3 regions of the Pseudomonas sp. E141 genome follow, and region 3 is predicted to be linked to each of the others. Evidence: predicted binding sites of a transcription regulator. Region 3 holds the regulator's gene; each other region holds the start of a gene.
The links. The regulator sigma-54, encoded in region 3, starts transcription at its own class of promoters, with help from an activator protein. The targets are predictions, from matches to a motif close to ANTGGCATNNANNTTGCTNT.

Region 1 (3,279 bases), 2.7 Mb from region 3:
GGCGCGCTGGGTGGTGATCATGTTGACCATCTCCTCCACGGTGCTCACGTTGGACGTTTCCAGGGTGTTCTGCAGCGTGGTACCGAAGCCGTTCAGGCCTGGCGTGCCGACTTGTGGCGCGCCGCTGGCCGCGGTTTCCAGGAACAGGTTGTTACCCACCGCTTGCAGGCCGGCCGGGTTGATGAAGTCGGCAGTCTGCAGGTTGCCGATCACCTGCGAAGCAGGGTTGCCCGCCACAGTGATGGACACGGTGCCGTCGCGGCCCACGGTGAACGTTTGGGCGTCGTTCGGGATGATGATCGCCGGTTCCAGGGCGAAACCGCTGGCGTTGACGATCTGGCCATTGGAATCGAGGTGGAACGTACCGTCACGGGTGTAGGACGTGGTGCCATCGGGCTGCAGGATCTGGAAGAAACCGCGACCGTCGATGGCCATGTCCAGCGGCTGCTCGGTGGTTTGCAGGCTACCGGCGGTGAAGTTTTTCTGGGTGCCGACGATGCGCACACCGGTCCCCACTTGCAGGCCCGACGGCAATTCGCTGTCTTGGGTCGATTGGGCGCCTGGCTGGCGTTTGACCTGGTACAGCAGGTCCTGGAACTCGGCGCGATCACGCTTGAAACCCGTGGTCGACACGTTCGCCAGGTTGTTGGAAATAGTAGAAAGGTTGGTGTCCTGGGCGGACAGACCTGTTTTGGCAACCCAAAGAGCCGGAAGCATTCGATTCTCCTCGTACGCCTGTTTTTCGGCGCGACGCTGTAATTAATGATTAGATCTGCAAGACCCGAGCCATGGCTTCGTCGCCTTCTTTGGCGGTGTTCATCATCTTGACGTGAAGCTCGAACTGCTTGGCCAGGGCCAGCACCGAAGTCATCTCGTCCACGGCATTGACGTTGCTCGCTTCCTGGAAACCCGACACCAGTTGCACGTTGGCATCAATGACAGCCGGCTGGCCGTCCTTGGTGCGGATGGTGCCGTCCAGGCCCTTGGTCATGTTGCGAAGATCCGGGTTGACCAGCTTGATGCGGTCGACTTCAGCCATCACGCGCGGGCCTTCACCCATGGCGCGGATACTGATGGTGCCGTCCTGGCCGATTTCGATTTTCTGCTCTGGCGGCACGGCGATCGGACCACCGTTGCCCATCACCGGCATACCGTTGCCGGCCCGCAGCACGCCCAGGGCGTCAACGTTGAGGCTGCCGGTGCGCACGTAGCTTTCACCGCCTTCAGGGTTCTGCACAGCCATCCAGCCCGGCCCGCTGACTGCCACGTCGAGGTCGCGGCCGGTTTCCACCAGCGCGCCAGGGGTGAAGTCGGTGGCTGGACGCTCGGACATGGCAAATGCCCGCGCCGGAAAGCTGTCGCCAAACACCGGCATCGAACGAGCCTGCTCCAGGTCTTTCTGAAAACCGTTGGTGGAGATGTTCGCCAGGTTGTTGGCATGGGCCCGCTGCGCCAGTGCGTTCTGGCTGGCGCCGGTCATTGCCACATAAAGGTACTTGTCCACTGTCGTTCCTCTGCATGCCGGACGTTTGCCGTCCACTGCTGTACTGCTGAGCACTAAGCAATTTGCAGACCAACTTTTTTCTGGCGCCGTCGAGCCGCACAAACAAAGGGCTTCAGGGTTATTGAAGGGATTGGGGTAAATGTATCGAAGACGAAAAACCGGCGGTGTCATGCCGTTTGGTGGCAACGCTTGACCTTCTGGCAACGGCTACTGCCGTCATCGCGAGCAGGCTCGCTCCCACCATGGATCTTGGGTGCTCGCAGGATTTTTGAACACTCGATACCCCTGTGGGAGCGAGCCTGCTCGCAATAGAAGTCCCCACCAAACACAACAGGTAAGCAACTATTATGAGCCGGCCTTACCCACATCATACTCACGCAACTTATTGGCAATGGTCGTATGGGAAACCCCCAGCCGCTTGCCCAGTTGCCGGCTGCTGGGGTGTTCGGAATACAGCCGCTCAAGCACGGCTTTCTCGAATCGCCCGACGATGTCGTCCAGCCCACCCTCCAGGGAAAAGTCCCCCAGAGGCTGACGCACGCCGTAGTCCGGCAGACGGATATGCTCGGCTTTCACCGTTGCGCCATCACACAGGGAGACAGCCTGGAACAGCACGTTTTCCAGCTGCCGAACGTTGCCTGGCCAATGGTAGTGGCTGAGACGGTCCATCGCCGCCGGGGCCAGTTTCGGTAGCGCACAACCAATCTGCCGACTGGCCTGGTCAAGAAAATGCTCCACCAGCGGCATCAAGCCGTCGAGGCATTCGCGCAGAGGCGGGATGTGCAGCGAAAGGACGTTCAAACGGTGGTACAGATCCTGACGAAATTCCCCTCGGGCGCAGAGCTCAGACAAATCCACCTGGGTCGCACAGATCACCCTGACATCCAGGTACACCTCTTCATCGCTGCCTACACGACGGAAGCAACCGTCCTGCAAAAAGCGCAGCAATTTCACTTGCAGGCGCGGGCTCATTTCCCCTACCCCGTCGAGGAACAACGTGCCTCCGGCGGTCAGTTCGAGCAAACCGAGCTTGCCTTCGGCCCGGGCCCCCTCGAAAGCACCGGGACCGTAGCCGAACAGTTCGGTCTCGGCCATGGATTCGGGCAACCCCGCACAGTTGAGTGCCATCAACGGTGACTGCCCGCGCGGACTCGCCAGGTGACAGGCGCGAGCTAGCAACTCTTTGCCAGTGCCGGTTTCGCCTTCTATCAACAGCGGCGCATCCAGTGGCGCCATGCGCCGGGCTTCCCGGACGACCGCCGCCATCACCTTCGAACTCTGGAAAATGCTGTCGAAGCCGCGCAGTTCCTGCTTGCGCACGTTATAAATGCGCTCGCCAACCCGGTCCGCCCGATGCAGCGTCAGCACCGCACCGGCCATGGCCTCGCTGTCGTCGTGCTCCGATTGCAGTGGCGCGATGTCCGCCAGAAACACATCGCCCCTGACCTTGACCCGCAAACCGTTGATGCGTGACTGATTGGCGCGCACCAGCTCCGGCAGGTCAAAATCCTCGGCGTACCGGGACAGTGGAATCCCCGGCACTTCGTCCACTCGCACCCCGAGCAACTGCGCCGCAGCCCGGTTGGCGGCGACGATGGAACCCCCCATGTCGATGGACAGCACCGGAAACTCCAGGGCGCCGAGCAGCGCGTTGAGCTCCATGTGCCGACGTTCACTGGGCATCAACCCCACCCGCTTGACGCCGAAGACCCCGGCAATGCCTTCGAACTTCGGGCGAAGCGCCTGAAACTGGATGTTGATCAGATTCGGGCAGT
Region 2 (3,279 bases), 1.4 Mb from region 3:
TGGCACCAGCCTGGCGTTTTCGAGCGCACGCTCGAGCACCGCCATGTCGAATTCTTTCTCTTCATGCTCCACACGCCCGCGCTTGGCCGCAGTCTTCGGATTGACCGAGATGACCCCGCAGTATTCCGGCATGTGCCGGGCAAAATCGGCGGTGCCGATCTCGTTGGCCGTGTCGATGATGTCCTGCTTGTGGCTGGCGATCAGCGGGCGCAGCACCAGCTTTTCGGTCACGCAGTCGATCACTGACAGGTTCGGCAGCGTCTGGCTCGACACCTGGGAGATCGCCTCGCCGGTGACCAGCGCATCGATGTGCAGCCGATCGGCGATGCTGGATGCGGCACGCAACATCATACGCTTCAAAATGACGCCCATATGACTGTTATCGACTTTGCCGAGAATCTCGCCCAGGACTTCCTCGAACGGTACGCTCACAAATAACACGCGTTGGGAGCTGCCATACTTCTTCCAGATGAAGTGCGCCACTTCCATTACGCCCAGTTCATGGGCGCGCCCGCCAAGATTGAAGAAGCAGAAATGGCTCATCAGCCCGCGCCGCATGATCTGGTAGGCCGCGACCGTGGAATCGAAGCCGCCGGACATCAGCACCAGGGTCTGTTCCAGCGAACCCAGCGGATACCCGCCAATGCTGTCGTGCTGACTGTGGATCACGAACAACCGCTGGTCGCGAATTTCGATGCGCACTTCAATTTGCGGGTCTTTCAATGAAATTCCGGCGGCGCCACACTGCTTGCGCAACTGGCTGCCGACGTATCTCTCCACGTCCATCGAGCTGAACGGGTGTTTGCCGGCGCGCTTGCAGCGCACCGAGAAAATCTTGCCGGCCAGGGCATCACCATAATGCAGCTTGCACTTGGCGAGGATGTCGTCGAAATCCCCCAGCGGGTATTCGTCGACCTGCAGGAAATGCGCGATGCCCGGCATGCAGCTCAGGCGCTCGGTCATTTCCTTGAGAATCTTGGGTTCGCTGACGCGGGTTTCCAGTTCGAGGTTGTCCCACACGCCGTTCACCACCACAGCCGGGTCCAGATCGCGGAGCACGGCACGGATGTTCTTGGCCAACTGGCGGATGAAACGCATCCGTACCGGGCGGCTCTTGATGGTGATCTCGGGGAAGACTTTTACGATTAGTTTCATGAAAACAGCGCGCGAACGGCCAGCCGAAAAAGGGGGGCGCGGATTATAGCGGAAATTGCTCAAGGTTTAACCAGTTAATGTGCACTCGGTTTTCAACGCACCAAAACAGGTCATCTCTCGCAAGTTACGCCACATTGCAGTGCGCAATTGTTCGACAATCCGCGAATACAGGCTATAAAAGCGTGGATTTGGTGCAAAAAACCCATGCTGGGGCACTGGCATGCAAATTGCTCCCTTGTGAGGCAGGTTGCCTTGGCAGAGTATTCGCGCCGGCATCACCCATATCTAAGGGCACACCATTACCCGCCCGAAGCCACCCGGAGGACATATGTCGAAGTCGGTTCAACTCATCAAAGATCATGACGTCAAGTGGATTGATCTGCGCTTCACTGACACCAAAGGCACTCAACATCACGTGACCATGCCGGCCCGTGATGCGCTGGACGACGAATTCTTTGAAATCGGAAAGATGTTCGACGGTTCCTCCATCTCTGGCTGGAAAGGCATCGAAGCCTCCGACATGATCCTGATGCCGGACGACGAAACTGCCGTCCTGGACCCGTTCACCGAAGAGCCGACCCTGATCCTGGTCTGCGACATCATCGAACCTTCGACCATGCAAGGCTATGACCGCGACCCACGCGCCATCGCCCACCGTGCCGAGGAATACCTGAAGTCCACCGGTATCGGCGACACCGCTTTCTTCGGCCCTGAGCCTGAGTTCTTCATCTTCGACTCGGTCAAGTTCAAGTCCGACATCTCCGGTTCCATGTTCAAGATCTTCTCCGAACAAGGTTCGTGGATGTCCGACCAAGACGTGGAAGGCGGTAACAAAGGCCACCGTCCTGGTATCAAGGGCGGCTACTTCCCAGTTCCACCGTTCGACTTCGACCACGAGATCCGTACCTCCATGTGCAACGCACTGGAAGAGATGGGCCAGACCGTCGAAGTTCACCACCACGAAGTGGCGACTGCCGGCCAGAACGAAATCGGCGTGAAATTCAACACGCTGGTCAAGAAGGCTGACGAAGTCCAGACCCTGAAGTACTGCGTACACAACGTTGCTGATGCATACGGCCGCACCGCGACCTTCATGCCCAAGCCTCTGTACGGCGACAACGGTTCGGGCATGCACGTGCACATGTCGATCTCCAAAGACGGCAAGAACACCTTCGCCGGCGAAGGTTATGCCGGCCTGTCGGACACTGCCCTGTACTTCATCGGCGGTATCATCAAGCACGGTAAGGCCCTGAACGGCTTCACCAACCCGTCGACCAACTCCTACAAGCGTCTGGTACCAGGCTTCGAAGCACCGGTCATGCTGGCCTACTCGGCTCGTAACCGTTCTGCCTCGATCCGTATTCCTTACGTCAACAGCCCTAAGGCTCGCCGTATCGAAGCCCGTTTCCCGGATCCGGCTGCCAACCCGTACCTGGCCTTCGCTGCACTGATGATGGCCGGTCTGGACGGTATCCAGAACAAGATCCACCCTGGCGATGCCGCCGACAAAAACCTGTATGACCTGCCGCCTGAAGAGGCCAAGGAAATCCCACAGGTTTGTGGCAGCCTGAAAGAAGCCCTGGAAGAGCTGGACAAGGGCCGTGCGTTCCTGACCAAGGGCGGCGTATTCAGCGATGACTTCATCGACGCTTACATCGCACTGAAAAGCGAAGAAGAAATCAAGGTTCGCACCTTCGTACACCCACTGGAATATGAGCTGTACTACAGCTGCTAATCCAGTAAGCGCCGCCACGCACGGCGTGAAATAAAGAAAGGCCTCCTTCGGGAGGCCTTTTTTATGGACGCACGTTACGTGCATGATTGTCTGCGCCCTCCACTATTCGAAGACGAGATCACCCATGACTTCGCGCCTTTCACTCTGCCTTGCTCTGTCTGCCGCGTTGTTGGGCACCGCCGCCCAGGCCGCCACCGCACCCGCCACCCTCGCCCCACTGCTCGGCACCATAGGCGAGCGCCTGGCCATTGCCGATCAGGTCGCCCTGAGCAAGTGGGACAGCCGCAAACCGGTGGAAGATCGCCAGCGCGAACGCGAGGTGATCGCCGCTGCCGTCGCCCAGGCACCGGCTTACAAACTGAGCAGTGAAGCGGTAGAGGCGTTTTTCG
Region 3 (3,279 bases):
GCAACTCTGAAAGCTCAGCACCTGGCCAAGAGCTACAAGAGCCGCCAAGTCGTGCGTGATGTCAGCCTGTCCATCGACAGCGGCCAGATCGTCGGCCTGCTCGGCCCCAACGGCGCGGGCAAGACCACCTGCTTCTACATGATCGTCGGCCTGGTTCAGGCCGATCAAGGCCGCGTCCTGATCGACGACCTGGACGTCAGCCACCAGCCGATGCATGGCCGGGCGAAGGCCGGTATCGGCTATCTGCCGCAAGAAGCGTCGATCTTCCGCAAACTGTCGGTTGCCGACAACATCATGGCGATCCTCGAGACCCGCAAGGAACTCGACAAAGCCGGTCGCCGCCAGGAACTGGAAAGCCTGCTGCAGGAATTCCACATCAGCCACATCCGCGACAACCTGGGCATGAGCCTGTCCGGTGGCGAACGGCGCCGCGTGGAAATCGCTCGCGCCCTGGCCACCGCACCGAAATTCATCCTGCTGGACGAACCATTCGCTGGCGTGGATCCGATTTCGGTCGGCGACATCAAGCAGATCATCCACCATCTCAAGGCCAAGGGCATCGGCGTATTGATCACCGACCACAACGTTCGCGAGACGCTGGATATCTGTGAAACCGCCTATATCGTCAATGATGGCCAGTTGATTGCCGAAGGCGACTCCGCGACCATCCTGGCCAATGAACTGGTCAAGGAAGTGTATTTGGGCCATGAGTTCCGCCTGTAAGCGAAAAGTGTCTGGTCAATCACCTCGGCGTCGCTAATTTTATTACGTGACGCCCTAGGCAAACACTTCAGTTTCAGGCATATAATTTGCTTAAGTTTGGCGCTTCGGCGCCCTGTAGTGGATGGCGCATGTGCGCCGGCGAATAAGGTGTTAAGCCCCAGCCATGAAACCATCGCTAGTCTTGAGAATGGGCCAGCAGCTGACGATGACACCGCAGCTGCAACAGGCCATCCGCCTGCTCCAATTGTCGACCCTGGACCTGCAACAGGAAATCCAGGAGGCCCTGGAGTCCAATCCGATGCTCGAACGCCAGGAAGAAGGCGACGACTTCGACAACACCGATCCGCTGGCCGATAACGTCGAGCAAAAGACCAACACCGAAATCCCGGAACCGTCCTATCAGGAAACCGCCCCGACGGTGGATAACCTTGAGGATGGCGAATGGAATGAACGCATCCCCAACGATCTGCCCGTGGATACTGCCTGGGAAGACGTCTACCAGACCAGCGCCAGCAGCCTGCCCAGCAGCGATGACGACGAGTGGGACTTCACTACCCGCACCTCCACCGGCGAAAGCCTGCAGAGCCACTTGCTGTGGCAACTGAACCTGGCGCCGATGTCCGATACCGATCGTCTGATTGCCGTGACGCTGATCGACTGCATCAACAATCAGGGCTACCTGGACGAGACGCTTGAAGAAATCCTCGAGGCCTTTGACCCCGAGCTGGACATTGAGCTGGACGAAATCGAAGCCGTCCTGCACCGCATCCAGCAGTTCGAACCCGCCGGCATCGGTGCTCGCAACCTGGGCGAGTGTCTGCTGTTGCAACTGCGTCAGTTACCCGCCAAGACGCCTTGGCTGGCCGAAGCCAAGCGACTGGTCACCGATTACATCGACTTGCTGGGCGGTCGCGACTACAGCCAGTTGATGCGTCGCATGAAGCTCAAGGAAGATGAACTGCGCCAGGTGATCGAGCTGGTCCAGAGCCTCAACCCGCGCCCAGGTTCACAGATCGAGTCCACCGAACCCGAATACGTGGTTCCCGACGTGATCGTGCGCAAGCACAACGACCGCTGGCTGGTGGAACTGAACCAGGAATCGGTGCCCAAGCTGCGGGTGAACGCCCAGTACGCCGGTTTCGTAAAGCGCGCGGACACCAGCGCCGACAACACCTTCATGCGCAACCAGTTGCAGGAAGCGCGCTGGTTCATCAAGAGCCTGCAAAGCCGCAACGAAACCCTGATGAAAGTAGCCACCCAGATCGTCGAGCATCAGCGCGGCTTCCTGGAGTACGGCGACGAAGCCATGAAGCCGTTGGTCCTGCACGACATTGCCGAGGCAGTGGGCATGCACGAGTCGACGATTTCGCGGGTGACCACCCAGAAATTCATGCATACCCCCCGGGGCATATATGAACTGAAATACTTTTTCTCCAGCCACGTCAGCACCTCCGAAGGCGGTGAATGCTCGTCCACAGCCATCCGCGCGATCATCAAAAAACTGGTGGCCGCGGAAAATCAGAAAAAGCCGTTGAGTGACAGCAAGATCGCTGGTTTACTGGAGGCACAAGGCATTCAGGTGGCCCGCCGTACCGTCGCCAAATACCGTGAATCCCTCGGGATCGCACCTTCGAGCGAACGCAAGCGGTTGATGTAACAGGCCACGCCACAGCGTTCCAGTGGCAGGCATTTCTGCCTGCCGCTTTATGCACTGGCAACGAAGGAGAAGCTGTATGCAAGTCAACATCAGTGGACACCAACTGGAAGTGACCGAACCTCTTCGCGAATACATCGGCGAAAAACTCGAACGATTGGAGAGGCATTTCGACAAGATCACCAACGTGCAAGTCACGATGAACGTCGAGAAGCTGCTGCAGAAAATCGAAGCCACGTTGCATATCCCCGGCGGAGAAGTGGTTGCCAATGCTGCGCATGAAGACATGTATGCCGCGATTGACCTGCTGACCGACAAGCTGGATCGCCAACTCAAAAAGCATAAGGAAAAGACCCAGAGCCTCCTCCAGGGCGCGACCGGTCGTTAACCCCCCTAATCCATGATCCGACTAGAATCCATCCTGACCCCCGGCCGTTCCCAGGTGAACGTGCCGGGTGGCAGTAAAAAGAAAGCCCTCGAACAAATTGCCAACCTGATCCACCGAGAGGTACCGGATCTGGAAATGCAGGATGTCTTCGAGGCCCTGTTTGCCCGTGAAAAACTGGGCTCCACCGGCTTTGGCAACGGTATCGCCATTCCCCATTGCCGCCTCAAGGCCTGTACAGCGCCGATCAGTGCGCTGCTGCACCTTGAAGCACCCATAGATTTCGACGCCATCGACGGCGCACCGGTCGACCTGCTGTTTGTACTGCTGGTACCGGAAGCGGCGACCGATGCGCACCTTGAGCTGCTGCGCCAGATCGCCAGCATGCTGGACCGCAAGGAAGTGCGCGAGAAATTGCGCAGCGCGCCGAGCAACGAAGCCTTGTATCAGGTTGTCCTGGACGAGCAGAACGGTCATTAAACATGCGCATGATCATTGTCAGCGGACGCTCCGGCTC

Region 1: GKKCFE_RS06075 (flagellar basal body rod protein FlgF) is a predicted target of sigma-54. The motif match lies at 1,559-1,578, and genes of this name have one in related genera.
Region 2: glnA (type I glutamate--ammonia ligase) is a predicted target of sigma-54. The motif match lies at 1,370-1,389, and genes of this name have one in related genera.

Annotation. Positions count from the first base shown of each region.
Region 1 is NZ_CP084024.1:1,329,880-1,333,158, reverse strand. It holds gene flgG (flagellar basal-body rod protein FlgG) at 1-717, opposite strand, end outside; gene GKKCFE_RS06075 (flagellar basal body rod protein FlgF) at 767-1,504, opposite strand; gene GKKCFE_RS06070 (sigma-54-dependent transcriptional regulator) at 1,850-3,279, opposite strand, start outside.
Region 2 is NZ_CP084024.1:55,096-58,374, reverse strand. It holds gene thiI (tRNA uracil 4-sulfurtransferase ThiI) at 1-1,155, opposite strand, end outside; gene glnA (type I glutamate--ammonia ligase) at 1,484-2,890, shown strand; gene GKKCFE_RS00295 (chorismate mutase) at 3,015-3,279, shown strand, end outside.
Region 3 is NZ_CP084024.1:4,807,287-4,810,565, forward strand. It holds gene lptB (LPS export ABC transporter ATP-binding protein) at 1-723, shown strand, start outside; gene GKKCFE_RS21520 (RNA polymerase factor sigma-54) at 887-2,380, shown strand; gene hpf (ribosome hibernation-promoting factor, HPF/YfiA family) at 2,457-2,765, shown strand; gene ptsN (PTS IIA-like nitrogen regulatory protein PtsN) at 2,778-3,242, shown strand; gene rapZ (RNase adapter RapZ) at 3,245-3,279, shown strand, end outside.